DNA from 3 places in the Kitasatospora sp. NPDC002543 genome. Region 3 is predicted to be linked to each of the others. Evidence: riboswitches for the same ligand, from Rfam matches in the RefSeq annotation. Region 3 holds a riboswitch; each other region holds the start of a gene.
The links. A riboswitch is a leader RNA that binds a small molecule or an ion and turns the genes downstream of it on or off. The one in region 3 is predicted to bind cobalamin.
Positions count from the first base shown of each region.

Region 1 (4,805 bases), on a different contig from region 3:
GGGGTGACGGAGGTGACGCAGCCGCTCGGAGTGGCGGTGGCTGCCGCGTCGAGGACGTCGCCGAGGGTCGTGGTGGTGCCGGTGGGGGCGAGGGTGACGGCGCAGACCTTGAGGCTGCCGGTGCCGTCGTCGACGACCAGGGCGAGCTTCGCGACGGTACCCGTGGTGAAGTCGGTGGTGGCGGACCAGGCGGGTTCGCCCGCGGTGGTCGGCGCCGGCGGGGTGGCGGTGAACCCGGCGCCGGCGACGGCGCGCAGGCCGTCGACGGAGGCGTACGGCGACGGGGAGGTGTCGGTGGGCAGGTACTTGAAGCCGCCGCCGGGCTTGAACTGCTGGGCGATGAGGAAGTCGAGCGGGGTCTTGCCGGTGCCGCTGGTGAAGTCGGTGCCCTGGGGGTTGATTCCGCAGGCGTTGAGGCCGGACACGGCCCAGCCGTTGGAGTCGGTGTTGACGCCGAACATGGCGTTGAAGGCGCCGGAGGAGGCGAGCTTGCCCTTGAGGAAGTTCTTCGCGGCCACGATCGCGGCGTCGGTGTTCGGGACGCCGCCGACACACAGCGAGGCCATGGCGGCGCCGGTCATGTCGATGTCGCTGCCCTGGGCGAGCGCGGTCGGGTCGCCGGCGGCCTTGCTGTAGTTCCAGCCGCCGTCGTTGTGCTGGTTGGCGCGCACGGTCGCGACCGAGGCGTTCAGCAGGGACTGCGGGACGCGTTGTCCGCCGCTCTGGGTCTTGGCACCGCCGAGGGCGAGCAGACCGAAGACGGTCCCGTTGAAGTTCGCGGACGGGCCGTAGTAGCCGGGTTCGGCGGTCTGCCAGTAGGCGGCGAGGTCGGCCACGAGGTTGCGGCCCGGGCCGATCCGTGCAGGGTCGATGCCGGCCGCGTAGGAGTTGAGGATGCCGCGTTCGTAGTCCGTCACCACGGGCGAGGCGCTGGGCCAAGTGGGGGCGGCGAGCTGGTTGCGGTAGACGAGGCGGGCGTTCTTGCTGGTGTCACCGCCGGGGGTCACGTCCGCGGAGGCGGTCCCGGCGGCGGCGAGCGCGCTGAAGGCCCACTCGTTGGAGAGCCCGCCGCCGGTGACGTAGCTGCCGTCGGCGGCCTGGAGGGACTTGAGGTACGTCACGCCGGTGCTCTTGGAGGTGGCTATCTGACTCGGCGAGGCGGTGGCGTGCGCAGGGACGGCCGACAGGAGGAGGGCGCCGGCGGCCATGGAGACGGTCGCCGCGGAGGCGAGACGTGAGGAGATGAGGCGCGAGTGCGCGGGAACGGACACGGAACGGGCTCCTTGGGGTGACGGGCGCGCCGGTCCTGCCCCGGGCGCCGGCACTCGTTCGGGGAGCGCGCGGTGGGGGCGGCGGCCGCCCGGATCGCGTGGGCTGGCTGGTGCTGGTGCTGCACGACCGCGCGGGCATTCGGGCTCGGGACCGGTGCAACCACCGCCCCACACCGCTGCGCGTCAGCTCCGGATTCGCACCGGATTCCCCCGCTCGGCCACCGCGGACGTTACCGCACCCGTGAACGGATCTACGAGGTGGTGAAAGTGACATGACGACTCGTTGACGACGACTTCGAGCGCGTGGTGTGATGAACCGCTTTTTCATCCTCGGCAGTCAGGGGAAGCCGGTCCGATTCCGGCGCTGACCCGCAACCGTAGACCCGCCCGCAAGGGCCGGTGAGCCGGAATGCCTGCGCCGGGGCCTTGTTCAGGAGTACATGCGTCGTCGTGGACTACGACGCGGTCACGACGGTCCCCGTACCGGGGAGAGCCGTCGGCTGCGCCGTGGGACCCCGACGACCGATCGGGGAGTCGCCGGTGAGGGTCAGCAGCAGTCCTACGCGTCACAGAAGCAGAGAGCTGGGCTCGCTTCTGGTCACCACGGCCGTCGCAGTGGCCGCCTGCGGAACGGTCCTGCTGGGCCACCCCGGCAGCGCGGCAGCCGACCCGATCGAGCAGTGCACGGCGACGACGGGCGCGATCGTCGCCGTCGACTTCGGCCACTGGGGCGGCGGGGTCGTCCGCGGCTGCGACGCCCACCCGACGACCGGGATGAACCTGCTGCACAACGCTGGTTTCACCACGACCGGGACCGAGCACGACGGGCCCGCCTTCATCTGCCGGCTCGGCACCGGGACCTTCAACGGCGGCGTCCAGTACCCCACTCCGGCCGAGGAACCGTGCGTCAACACCCCGCAGGCCACCGCGTACTGGTCGTACTGGATCGCCGCACCCGGCCAACAGACCTGGTCCTACAGTCAGTTCGGCGCCGGCACGCAGCAGCCCAAGCCCGGCGAGGTCGAGGCCTGGGTGTACGGCGGCACCGACATCGGCGGCACCAGCGGGGCACCGAGCTTCACCCCGGACTCGGTCCGCTCCAAGAACGGTGGCTCCTCGGCGTCCCCTTCGCCTTCCTCCTCCCCCTCGGCTACCCCGACCCCGACCGCGAGCCCCACCGGGCCCTCCGCAACCGGCAACCCGGCCGCGGCCGCGGCCTGGCTGGCCGGTCAACTCGTCGGCAGCGACCACATGGAGAACTGGGCCGCCCCGGGGCCGGACTACCCCCGGACCGCCCTCACCGCCGTCGCGCTCGCCGCCGCCGGGACGCAGGACCCGGCGCTGCGCAAGGTCGTCGGCTTCCTCGTCGACCACACCGACGCGTTCCTGTACCCCGACGGCCCCACCGGCGCGCCCGACACGAGGGCCGCCGCCCTGCTGGCTCTCGTCGCGGAGAGCACCGGCCGCGACCCGCGCACCTTCGGCGGGCGGGACCTGCTCGCCGCGCTCACCGACCACGTCTGCACGGCAGCCGGGGAGAACGGCAAGTGCACCGCCGCCGGGGACTTCCTCGGTGCGGCCTCGCCCTGGGTCCAGTCCCTGGGCGTCATCGCACTCCAGCGCGCCGGCGTCACGCCGCCCGCCCCGGCACTCGCCCGCTTCACGGCCTTCCAGTGCGCCGACGGCGGCATGGCCGGCTCGATGATCGTCGCCGGTGACCACTGCGAATCCGACCCGCTCACCACCGCGGCCGCCGCCCTCGCCCTGCGCACGGCCCCCGGCTACGAGGCAACCGCCAAGAAGGCCACCGACCAGCTCGCGGCGAGCCAGCAGCCCGACGGCTCCCTCCTCCCGTACGCCGGCGCACCCGGCGACACCACCAGCACCGCGAGCGCCGCCCAGGCCTTCCAGGCCACCGGCCAGGGCGCCCGCTGGGCCGCCGCCACCGCCTGGCTCGCCGCCCGCCAGAACAAGGACGGCGGCTTCGGCCCCGACGCGTTCACGCCGGACCCGGACGCCGCCGCCACCGAACAGGCCATCCTGGCCCTGACCGGAACCGACCTCACCAGCGTCCGGCACAACCCCGACGGCGCCACCCCGACGCCCACCCCGCCCGTCGGCAGGAAGCCCGACGCCGCCAAGGGCAGCGCCTACCTCACCGACCCGGCACGGCTGATCGGCGGCCACTACTACGAGGGCTTCCCGGCCTTCGCCGACTTCGGCCTCACCATCGACGGCGCCTACGCCCTCGCCGCCACCGGCACCGACGACGCCGCGCTGCGCCGGATCGTCGACTTCCTGGACCAGCAGGGCAAGGACGCGAGCGATCGTACCGTCAACGACTGGACCGCCATCGGAACCGAGTACGCCGGCGGTGGCTCGATCGGCAAGGAAGCGCTGCTCGCCGAGGTCGTCGGCCGGGACCCGCGGAACTTCGGCGGCCACGACCTGATCGCCGCCCTCGCGGCGATGGTGTGCACCAAGGCCGACGCGAACACCGGCTGCGACGCCCCGGGCAACTACGCCTACGCCACCTCGGTCTTCTCCCAGGCGCTCGCCGTCATGGCTCAGCTCCGGGCCGGTGAGTCGGCCGGCGCGGCCCCCGCCATCGCCTACCTGAAGGGCCTCCAGCACGCGGACGGCTCCTGGCCGAGCCTGATCCCCGCCACCGGCGACTCCGACGTGGACAGCACCGCGATGGCGGTCATGGCCCTGGCCCTGGTCCCGGGCGAGGACGCCGCGCAGGCGGTCGACAAGGGGCTCGGCTGGCTCGCCGCGCGGCAGCTGCCGGACGGGGGCTTCCCCGGCGCGGCCGGTGACTCGACCAACTCGGCCGCCCTGGCCGTACAGGGCATGACGCTGCGCAAGAACACCTACGACGGTCAGATCGACAAGGCACTCGACTTCCTCGCCGGGCAGCAGAACGGCGACGGCGGGTTCAACGTCGCCTCCGGCGGACAGCAGGGTTCGGACGTCCGGGCCTCCACGCAGGTGCTGGGCGGTGCTACCGGGATCTCCTTCGGGACGCTGACCCGCTCCCTCGGAGGTACGCCGACGCCGACCCCCACGGGGACTCCGACGCAGATGCCCACGGGGACGCCGACCGGCACGCCTACGGGCACCGCGAGCGCAACCGGCACGCCGACCCCGACGGGCACCGGCACGCCGTCGGCGACGACGTCCCCCACCTCCGTCGCGTCCGATCCCGGTGACGGCTCGACCACCCGTCCGTCCGACGCCCCGCTCGTCGGTGAACCGGTCGGCGGTGGCGTGCCTGCCGGGGCCGGGCAGTCCGGTACCGGCGGCCTCGCGGCGACGGGGAGCGAAGCACTGGCACTGACCGGGGCGGCCGGTCTGCTGACCGTGCTCGGCGCTGTGGCCGTCCTGGCCGCCCGCCGTCGTACCGCCTCCGGTTCGGGGCGTCACCGGTGATCCGGCGCTTCGGCCGGCTGATCGGTGCCGCCGCCGCGACCCTGGCCGTGGCGTTCGGCGGTGTCGCCGTGGGCACCGCCCCCGCCGCCGCCGCACCGCTGC
Region 1 covers NZ_JBSFWR010000015.1:21,064-25,868, reverse strand. Annotated here, with positions in the region: gene ACWD4P_RS09460 (hypothetical protein) at 1-1,208, opposite strand, end outside; cobalamin riboswitch at 1,385-1,519, opposite strand; cobalamin riboswitch at 1,561-1,706, shown strand; gene ACWD4P_RS09455 (prenyltransferase/squalene oxidase repeat-containing protein) at 1,887-4,703, shown strand; gene ACWD4P_RS09450 (hypothetical protein) at 4,700-4,805, shown strand, end outside.
Region 1: it holds a riboswitch for cobalamin, as region 3 does, so the genes downstream of both, ACWD4P_RS09455 (prenyltransferase/squalene oxidase repeat-containing protein) here and ACWD4P_RS20070 (Nickel transporter NicT) in region 3, are expected to answer to the same signal.

Region 2 (4,805 bases), on a different contig from region 3:
CCCAGACGCCGAGCTCCTTGAGCTCGCGCACCAGGTACGGGTTGACCTGGAGGAACTCGCCGGACAGCGTCTCGCGCTTGAACAGGTTGGACACCTGCGGCTCGATGCACTCGTAGACGCCGGCGATGGAGGCGATGGTCGCGGTCGGCGCGATGGCCAGCAGCAGCGAGTTGCGCAGGCCGGTCTCGGCGATCCGGGCGCGCAGCGCCGTCCAGCGGTCGGCCCACTGCGGGGCGGCCGTCGGGAAGTGGTCGATGTGCAGCTCGCCGCGGGCGGCGCGGGTCTCGCCGTACGCCTCGTGGCGGCCGAGCTGCTCGGCCAGGTCGGCGGAGCGCTCGTAGGCGGTGAGCATGATGCGCTCGGCGATGAGGGTGGAGAGGACCTTCGCCTCGGCGGAGTCGAAGTCGATCCGCAGCTGGAAGAAGACGTCCTGGAGGCCCATCACGCCGAGGCCGACCGGCCGCCAGCGGGAGTTGGAGGTGCCCGCCTCGGTGGTCGGGTAGAAGTTGATGTCCACCACGCGGTCGAGGAAGGTGACGGCGGTGCGCACGGTGGCGTCCAGCCGCTCCCAGTCCATGGCGCCGATGAGGTCGGCGGCCGTGGCGCCCGGGGCGACGTGGGCGCCCAGGTTGACCGAGCCCAGGTTGCAGACGGCGGTCTCGGAGTCGTCCGTGACCTCCAGGATCTCCGTGCACAGGTTGGAGGAGTGCACGGTGCGGCCCGGCAGGGCGGTCTGGTTGGCGGCGCGGTTGGAGGCGTCCTTGAAGGTCATCCAGCCGTTGCCGGTCTGCGCCAGGGTGCGCATCATGCGGGCGTACAGGGTCTGCGCCGGGATGGTGCGGACGGCCTTGCCGGCCAGCTCGGCCTTGCGGTAGGCCTCGTCGAAGTCGGCGCCCCACAGGTCGACCAGCTCGGGCACGTCGGCCGGGGAGAACAGCGACCAGTCCTGGTTGGCGTTGACCCGGCGCATGAACTCGTCCGGGATCCAGTGGGCCAGGTTGAGGTTGTGGGTGCGGCGCGCCTCTTCGCCGGTGTTGTCGCGGAGCTCCAGGAACTCCTCGATGTCGGCGTGCCAGGTCTCCAGGTAGACGCAGGCCGCGCCCTTGCGGCGGCCGCCCTGGTTGACGGCGGCGACCGAGGAGTCGAGGGTGCGCAGGAACGGCACGATGCCGTTGGACTTGCCGTTGGTGCCGCGGATCAGGCTGCCGCGCGAGCGGATGCGCGAGTAGGACAGGCCGATGCCGCCGGCGTGCTTGGACAGGCGGGCGATCTGCGCGTAGCGGTTGTAGATCGAGTCCAGGTTGTCCAGCGGCGAGTCGAGCAGGTAGCAGCTCGACATCTGCGGGTGGCGGGTGCCGGAGTTGAAGAGCGTCGGCGAGGAGGTCAGGTACTCCAGGCGGCTCATCAGGCCGTACAGCTCGGCCACCTCGCGCACCGACTGCTCGCTGTCGCCGACCGCCAGGCCGCAGGCGACGCGGAGCAGGAAGTGCTGCGGGGTCTCGATCACCTTGCGGGTGATCGGGTGGCGCAGCAGGTAGCGGGACTGCACGGTGCGCAGGCCGAAGTACTCGAAGCGGTCGTCGCCCGAGGGGTCGATCAGCGCGTCCAGGGCGGCGGCGTGCTTGGCGACGAACGCGGCGGTGGTGTCGCCGATCAGGCCCTCGGCGTGGCCGACGGCGATCGAGGCGGAGAAGGACACCGAGCCCTGGCTGTTCGCCTCGTCGACGATCTCCAGCGCGAGCAGGCGGGCGGCCAGCTTCGAGTACTGGGGGTCCTCGGCGATCATCGACGCGGCGGCGTCCACGGCCAGCCCGCGCAGCTCGGCGAAGTCCGAGCCGGCGTGGCGGCCGCGCAGTGCGGCGGCGGCGACATGGCCGGGGTCGACCTCGGTGAGGTCGGTGCTGCGGTCGGTGAGCAGCCGCAGCAGCGCGCCCCCGGGGTCGGAGACCGTCGGGTCGGTGAAGGCGGTACCGGAGCCCTGGGCGGGCAGGGTGGCTGAGGCAGCGGTGGTCAAGGCGCTCTCTCCTGGCGGCGATCGGCGGCGGTGCTCGGGGGCCACCGGGCCGATCTGGGCAGGGGAGCACGGCGCGAACGCAAAAAGCGTCGCGCGAGGTGACTCCCCGGCCCGCCCGCGAGGCCCGGAGGGGTACTGCTCGTGCCGGCGCGGCCTCTGCGGGAGGGCCGTGGCGCACGCCGTCGGCAGGTACTCGGACTCGCGGGGTGCGGCTGCTGGAGCCGCCCGCTCACCGCTGCGGGGCAGTCCCGGATTCGCACCGGGTTCCCCTGCATCGACAGCAGAAGCGAGCATACATGTAGTGCCGCCAGACTGCGGCGGCACCATATGTTGTGCCTGTCGTGTCGCGGGTGTGCGTGGGCCGGACAGCCGGTCAGTGCTTGAGATAGACCTTGTACGTGCTCGAATCACCGGTCGGCGAGGTGAACTGGGCGACCAGCCGGTAGTGTCCGGCGGCGGCCAGGGCCTCGCGCAGGGCCCGGTCGGTGCCCCTCGGCGCGGTGCTGTCCAGGACGACCATGGTGAACCAGCCGTCCCGGATCGCGGCCACACTGCCGTCGTCCCCGTGGTGCTGCACCCCGCCGCCGTCGCGGTACTCCGTGCCGGCCCGCGTCGAGATCCACTGCGCGGGTTCGGAGACGCTGCCGAGGTAGTACTCGGCCAGGCCGTCGACCTCGGTGAGATAGCGCCCCTGGGGCTCGGTGTGGGCCCTCAGAACGGCCAGCAGGCGGCCGGAGTCGGGCCCGTTCTGGTAGCGCAGGGCGGACTGCTCCATGCCGAGCGCGAGCAGCGCGACCCAGACCAGGATGCCCAGCTGGGGGTGGCGGAAGTGGGCGCCGACCAGCCGGGTCAGGCCGACCCCGGCGAGCGGGGCGGCGAGCAGCATGCCGTAGCCGAGGTGGCGGAACAGCGCGCCGGAGGTGCCGGTCCACAGGTGGGCGGCGGGGATCAGCAGGGCGGTGACGGTCAGGACGGCCCCGAGCAGGGCGCGCTGCCCCCGGGTGGTGGGGACGGCGTCCTTCTCCGGCGCGTCGTGCTCGTTCATCTGCTCGCGGCGCGCGTAGGCGACGGTGCCGGCGACGGCGAGGACGGTGAACAGGCCGGCCCACTGGAGCGTGCCGAGCAGGATCGGGCCGGCCGGGCCGGGCGCGTTGCCGCGCGAGGGCGACCACCCCGCGACCGCGCCGAGGGTGCCGTACGGGAGCAGCAGGACGAGGGTGGCGGCGGCCGACAGCAGCGCGCGCACGGCGGCCGGGCCGGGCCGGTGGTGCGGCCGGGCGGCGGCGAACGCGAGGGCGACCAGCGCGGGGACGGCGAAGGCCGCGGAGTAGGCCACGGCGCAGGCCAGTGCCGCGGGTGGGGCGGCGAGCAGGGCCAGGGCCGGATGGCGGCGGGCGGTGAACACCGTGGTCCAGGCCGCGAGGGCGATCAGCAGGACGGCGAGGGACTCGGGCGCGGCGTAGAAGCCGACGACGACGGTGGACTGGAGGACGGCGTACACGGCGATCGCGCAGATGGCGACCCGCTCGTTGAACAGACGCCTGGTCAGCGCGTACAGCAGCATCGTGGTGATCAGTGCGAAGCCGAGACTGAGCAGCCGGGTGCCCCAGATGCCGTTGGCGTCGGCGGCGGCGCCGGCCAGCGGCGGGTAGAGCCAGGGCGAGCCGTGCACCCGGTCGACCAGGTCGGTGGTGACCGGGGTGCCGTGCAGCAGGTGGGCCAGCTGCTGGCGGCCGGCGACCATGGCGGCGGCCTCGTCGGGGTGCGCGGCGGCCAGCAGCCGCAGCGAGAGCGCGGCCTGGACGGTCAGGACGGCGCCCAGCAGGCCGCGGGCGATCCAGCGGCGCCGGGGGCTGCTGCCCGGGTCCCAGCCGATCGTGGGGACCGGCGGGATGGTGTACGGGGCCAGCTCGATGCCGTCGGGGTTGTCCACCGCCACGGCCGCGCGGTGCTCGGCGGGGTCCGGTTCCGGACCGGCCGTCGGGCCGTGGGCGGAGCGGCTGGTCGGGACGGGGGGGAACTCGGACTCAGTGCTCATCGGGGGTTCCGGATGTCGAAGCCGTAACGGGGGTCGGACACGCGCTGTTTGAACGCGGCGAGGGTGTCCGGGACGGCCTCGACCCGCCAGTCCGCCCGTTTGACGATGTTGAACCAGACGAAGCCGATGATGTCGTCGTGCGCCTCCAGCCCGGAGAACAGCTGGTCGATGTCGGCCTGCTGGCGCTTGCCCTGCTCGGACGCGGTCTCGCTGATGAAGAAGGGCTTGGCGCAGAAGGTGCGGATCTCGGCCATGGTGGGCCCGTAGAGGGTCTCGAAGGTCTTCGGCCCGGTGCGGGTGAAGTAGCCGGTCATGCCGGCCCAGTCGACGTAGGTGTCGCCGGGGTAGTACGGCTGCAGGCGGGTGTTGGGCGCGGGGTCGATGATGTTGGGGCTCCAGACCCAGATCACGTTGGTGGCGCCGGCCTGGTCGAAGATGTCGTGGACGTGGCGCCAGGCGGCCACGAAGTCCTCGGGGGTGGCTGCCTGGCGGCCCCACGGGTACCAGTCGCCGTTCATCTCGTGGGCGATGCTGATGGCGATCGGCAGGTTGAGCTTGGCCACGGACTTGGCGACGCCGCGCACGTAGTCGTCGGTGTCGCCGGCCGCGATGGAGGCGAGCGAGCGGTCGTGCGGCTCCCAGGCCATGAAGGGCAGCGCTCCGGCCTCGTAGATCCGGCGCACGCCGGCGGTGTCGAAGCCGCCCTTCCAGTAGGCGTAGTACTCCAGGACGTTGGGCTGCTTGCCGATCGCG
Region 2 covers NZ_JBSFWR010000002.1:181,699-186,503, forward strand. Annotated here, with positions in the region: gene ACWD4P_RS01930 (ribonucleoside-diphosphate reductase subunit alpha) at 1-1,990, opposite strand, end outside; cobalamin riboswitch at 2,182-2,338, opposite strand; gene ACWD4P_RS01935 (glycosyltransferase family 39 protein) at 2,388-4,052, opposite strand; gene ACWD4P_RS01940 (glycoside hydrolase family 26 protein) at 4,049-4,805, opposite strand, start outside.
Region 2: it holds a riboswitch for cobalamin, as region 3 does, so the genes downstream of both, ACWD4P_RS01930 (ribonucleoside-diphosphate reductase subunit alpha) here and ACWD4P_RS20070 (Nickel transporter NicT) in region 3, are expected to answer to the same signal.

Region 3 (4,805 bases):
GGGCGCTCGGACAGCTGGACCTCGCCGTCGCCCAGGCCGAGGACTGCGCCCGGCGGGCCGAGGAGCGCAGCCAGTACGCGAAGGAGGCGCAGGCGCACACCCTGCTCGTCGCCCTCGCCGAGGAGTCGGCGAACGAGGAGCTGGCGGAGCGCAGCCGCGAACGGCTGCGGCAGCTGGCCGAGTAGGGCCCGGCGCCGGGGCTGCGGCGCGCCCGGGGACGAGCGGCAGGGCGGGCCCTACGGTCCGGTGCGGAAGGACACCCGGGTGCGGTGCTCGCCGGTGCGGACGGTGAGTCCGTGCGCGGGCAGGCCGGCCTGGTCGCCGCCGTCGGCGAGCCAGCAGGCCACGGCGGAGCCGAGCAGCAGCGGGTCGACGGCGAGGTCGGAGTCTCCCCAGCCCGGTTCGGCGCGGGCCTCCAGGAGCAGACCGGTGCGCAGCCGGAGCAGGTGGCGGGCCGGGCCGAGGGCGGCCACCGCGACGGTCAGGCCGGGGAGTTCGGCGGCGCGGTCGGCGAGCCAGCGGGCGGCGGGGAGTTCGGCGTGGGCCTCGGTGCGGGCCAGGACCTCGGCGGTGTAGCGCAGGGCGTCGCCCGGGTGGTCGTCGGTGAGGGCGTGGAAGCCGCGCGGGGTGTGGTCCTTCGGGTCGAAGGGGTAGCGCCGCAGGCTGACTTCGGTGCCCTCGCTCCTGCCCTCGACGTCGTACGCGGTGGGCCGCTCGGTGGCCGGGGGGTGCGGAACGGGCCTGGGGTAGGGCGGCAGGGCCGGCTCGTCCCCGGGTTCGTCCAGTCCGTCGAGGAAGGAGTAGAGCAGCGGGCGCAGCAGCCGGGCGGACTCGCCGCGGTGCGCGAGTGACCGGTCGGTGATGGAGCTGAGGTCGGCGGGCTCCTCGGCCAGGGCCCGTTCGACCTGGGCGGCGAGGTCGCCGTCCGGGTCGAGGGCGGGCGCGGCCTGGCCGAAGGCGTAGCTGGGGGAGCGCGGGTCGAGTTCGGCGGCGCCGGTGGCGACGAGCAGGGTGCGCCGGTTCAGGGCGGCGCCGTAGAAGGTGACGGAGCCGTGGTCGCCGATCACGCAGTCGGCGGCGACGAGTGCGGCCTGCCAGCCCTGGTGGGGCGGGATCAGGCGCAGGCCCATCCGGCAGGCGGCGTCGAGCAGCGCCTCGGGGTCGTGGCGGCTCCACACGTTGGGGTGCAGGACGACGGCCACCGTGTACTCGTCGGCGGGGAGTTGGCGGACCAGCCGCTGGGGCAGGTCGGGGCGGCGGCCGAAGGAGGAGTGCGCGCTCCAGGTGGAGCTGAGGACGACGAGCCGTCGGCTGCCGGTGGCGCCGAGCGCGGCCCGGTAGCCGTCGCGGGAGCGTCGGCTGCCGAGCATCCGGTCGAAGCACGGGTCGCCGACGACCCGGGCGACGTCCAGGGCCTCGGGGCAGGAGATCCGCAGGCGGTCCAGCTGTTCGGGGTGGGAGAGGCCGAGGACGTCCACGAACACCCTTCCGCGGTGGGTGAGTTCGTTGCGGGACAGGCCGGCGGCGCTGACCGTGTCGCCGGTGGACTCGGTGACCAGTCGGTTGTAGCCGGCGCCGTGCGGGAGGACGACGAGGCGGGCGTCCAGGCGGTGCATGGAGGAGTGGACGGCGCAGGAGACGGCCAGGTCGAAGCGGAGGCGGACGGCCTCCTCCCAGTCCAGCACGGTGAAGCCGGGCAGGCCGTGCAGGTACTCGTCCAGGGCGCGGTCGGCGAAGGCGGAACCGGGGTTGACGGTGAAGTACCGCTCGACGCCCTCCGGGTTCAGCAGGCTGAGGACGTCCAGGACCCGGGTCGCCGAGGTGAGGGTGCGGGCGACCGCCAGCACGCGGGCCTTGACCGGTTCGGTGTTCCAGCGGTCGGCGGGCCAGGCGTGGGGGTGGGACGGCACATCATGATCGTACTGGCCGGGGCGGCGTCCGGCGCGTCCTTCCGGGGAAGGACGCGCTCCGGGGAGGGCCGAGCCGGGGTCAGCCCGTGGCCGCGCCGGGCTCGTGGTGCTCGGCGGCGGCGCACTCGTCGAGGATGGGGCGCATGGACTCGTCCACGAGCCGGTAGCGCACCACTCGTCCGTCCCGGTCGCCGGTGACCACGCCGGCCGTGCGGAGCAGCCGCAGGGCCTGGGAGACGGCGGGGTCGCGCATGCCGGTGGCCACCGCGAGGTCGGTGACGGCGAGGGGGCCGGCCCGGTGGAGGGCGAGCAGCAGGGCGAGCCGTCCGGGGTCGGCGAGCAGCGAGAAGCGCTCCGCCCAGGACCGGACGTGTGCCGGGTCGCCGATCGCGGCGATGGCTTCGCAGACCCGGTGCCCGTCGATGGTGCGGTGGCCCGCGCGGTCGGCCGGTACGAGATGCATGCGGACATTCTCGCAGGCGGCGGCCTGTGATCCTGGACACCTGCGCAGGTGCGCAACCTTGCACGGGTCGGGGCGTGGCCCTACGGTGTTCCCCGCCGTGGTGCTCGGGAAGACCGGTGACGGACCCTCAGGGGTCCCAGCCCGGAGCGGCCCTCGCCACTGTGATCGGGTCGTTCCTCCGCATGCGGAGGAGCGTCGTCCGTCCCCACGAAGCCACTGGGCGCCCCACGCCCGGGAAGGCGGGTACGGGTGTCCCGTAAGCCAGGAGACCGGCCACGGCATCTCACGAGGTTTTCCACGAGGTGCTGGAGCGTGATCCGCAGATGACCCTGCCCGAAACCGTTGCCGACGGGCCGAACACGGCCCCTTCCGCACTGCCCGCCTTCAAGTGGCGGCGCGAGGACACCGTCCGTACGGCGGGGCTGATGGCGGTGATCGTGGCCATGCACGTGGTGGCCTTCGGCACGCTGATCTTCCTGGTCGCGCCCGAGAGGTACGCGGTCGGTACCCAGGTCTTCGGGGTGGGCCTGGGCATCACCGCGTACACCCTCGGCATGCGGCACGCCTTCGACGCCGACCACATCGCGGTGATCGACAACACCACCCGCAAGCTGATGGCGGACGGCAAGCGGCCGGTCTCGGTGGGCTTCTGGTTCGCCCTCGGGCACTCCTCGATGGTGGTGCTGATGGCCGCCCTGGTGGCGGGCGGCGCGCAGCTGGCGAACACCCTGATGGACGACGAGTCGCCCACCCACAAGTGGCTCGGCGTGGTCGGTACGACGGCTTCCGGTGCCTTCCTCTACCTGATCGGCGCGCTGAACCTGGCGGCGCTGCTCGGCATCCTCAAGGTGTTCCGCTCGATGCGGGCCGGGAAGTTCGACGAGAAGGAGCTGGAGGCGCACCTCGACTCGCGCGGCTTCATGGCCCGGGTGCTGAACCGGGCGACCCGCTCGATCACCCGGCCGGGGCAGATGTTCCCGGTGGGCATGGTGCTGGGCCTGGGCTTCGACACCGCGACCGAGGTCACCCTGATGGTGATGGCCGGCTCGGGTGCGGCCTCCGGGCTGCCCTGGTACGCGATCGTCTGTCTGCCGCTGCTGTTCGCGGCCGGGATGAGCCTGTTCGACACCCTGGACGGGACGTTCATGAACTTCGCGTACCAGTGGGCCTTCGCCAACCCGGTGCGGAAGGTGTACTACAACCTGACCATCACGGGTCTGTCGATCGCGGTGGCCTTCATCATCGGCACCATCGAGCTGGTCGGGGTGCTGCACGAGAAGCTCGACCTGACCGACCCGGTCACCGGGTTCATCGCGGACATCTCGCTGGACAACGTCGGCTACGCCATCGCCGGGCTGTTCGTGGTCGTCTGGGTGATCGCCATCGGCTACTGGAAGCTCGCCCGGGTCGAGAAGCGCTGGACGCCCGGGAACCCGTGACCCGGGCGGCCGCCGGCGGGCCCGACCGGCCCGGTGCCGCCGCCGCGCCGCAGGCACGCCGAGACGGCGCCTCCCCGGACGGGGGGAGGCGCCGTCGGCGTTCTCCGGGGTCAGTGCCGGTCGCCGTAGCGGCGGCGGAACTGCTCGACCCGGCCGGCGGTGTCCAGCACCCGGGACTGGCCGGTGTAGAAGGGGTGGCTCGCCGAGGAGATCTCGACGTCGATCACCGGGTAGGTGTTGCCGTCCTCCCACTCGACGGTGCGGTCGCCGGTGGCGGTCGACCGGGTGAGGAAGGCGAGGCCGCCGACCTTGTCGCGGAAGACGACCGGGCGGTACCTGGGGTGGATTCCGGACTTCATGAGGGGCTCCTCTCGGGTCGGGCTTCGGTGGTCGGACCGGTCGGGCCGGTCGGGGGTCAGCGCTCCTCGCGGAAGTCGACGTGCCGGCCCGCGGCCGGGTCGTACTTGCGCAGGACCATCCGGTCCGGGTCGTTGCGGCGGTTCTTGCGGGTCACGTACGTGTAGCCGGTGCCGGCGGTGGAGCGGAGCTTGATCACCGGGCGCAGTTCGCTGCGGGCCATCGGGTGTCCTCCTGGGCGCTGGGGTGTCGGTTCCCGGGTCTCGGGCCGGGTGCTGGGAACCGTACACCGAAATGGATGTCATTTTCATCTGGTGTAACGTGAGCCCGGTCCCGCCCATTCCCGGACGCCAGGGAGCACCCATGTCCGCCCACTGCCAACTCACCGGGCGCCGTCCCGGCTTCGGCAACGCGATCTCGCACTCGCACCGCCGTACGCCCCGCCGCTTCGACCCCAACATCCAGCGCAGGCGCTACTGGCTGCCCGGCGAGGGCCGGTACGTCCGGCTGACGCTGAGCGCCAAGGGCATCCGCACCGTGGACGCGATCGGCATCGAGGCCGCCGTCGCCCGCATCCGCGCCCGGGGGGAGAGGGTCTGATGGCCAAGCGGAGCAAGATCGCCAAGAACGAGCGGC
Region 3 covers NZ_JBSFWR010000044.1:44,444-49,248, reverse strand. Annotated here, with positions in the region: gene ACWD4P_RS20085 (AAA family ATPase) at 1-185, shown strand, start outside; gene ACWD4P_RS20080 (hypothetical protein) at 237-1,910, opposite strand; gene ACWD4P_RS20075 (ArsR/SmtB family transcription factor) at 1,990-2,373, opposite strand; cobalamin riboswitch at 2,455-2,665, shown strand; gene ACWD4P_RS20070 (Nickel transporter NicT) at 2,697-3,812, shown strand; gene ACWD4P_RS20065 (type B 50S ribosomal protein L31) at 3,923-4,171, opposite strand; gene rpmG (50S ribosomal protein L33) at 4,228-4,392, opposite strand; gene rpmB (50S ribosomal protein L28) at 4,533-4,769, shown strand; gene rpsN (30S ribosomal protein S14) at 4,769-4,805, shown strand, end outside.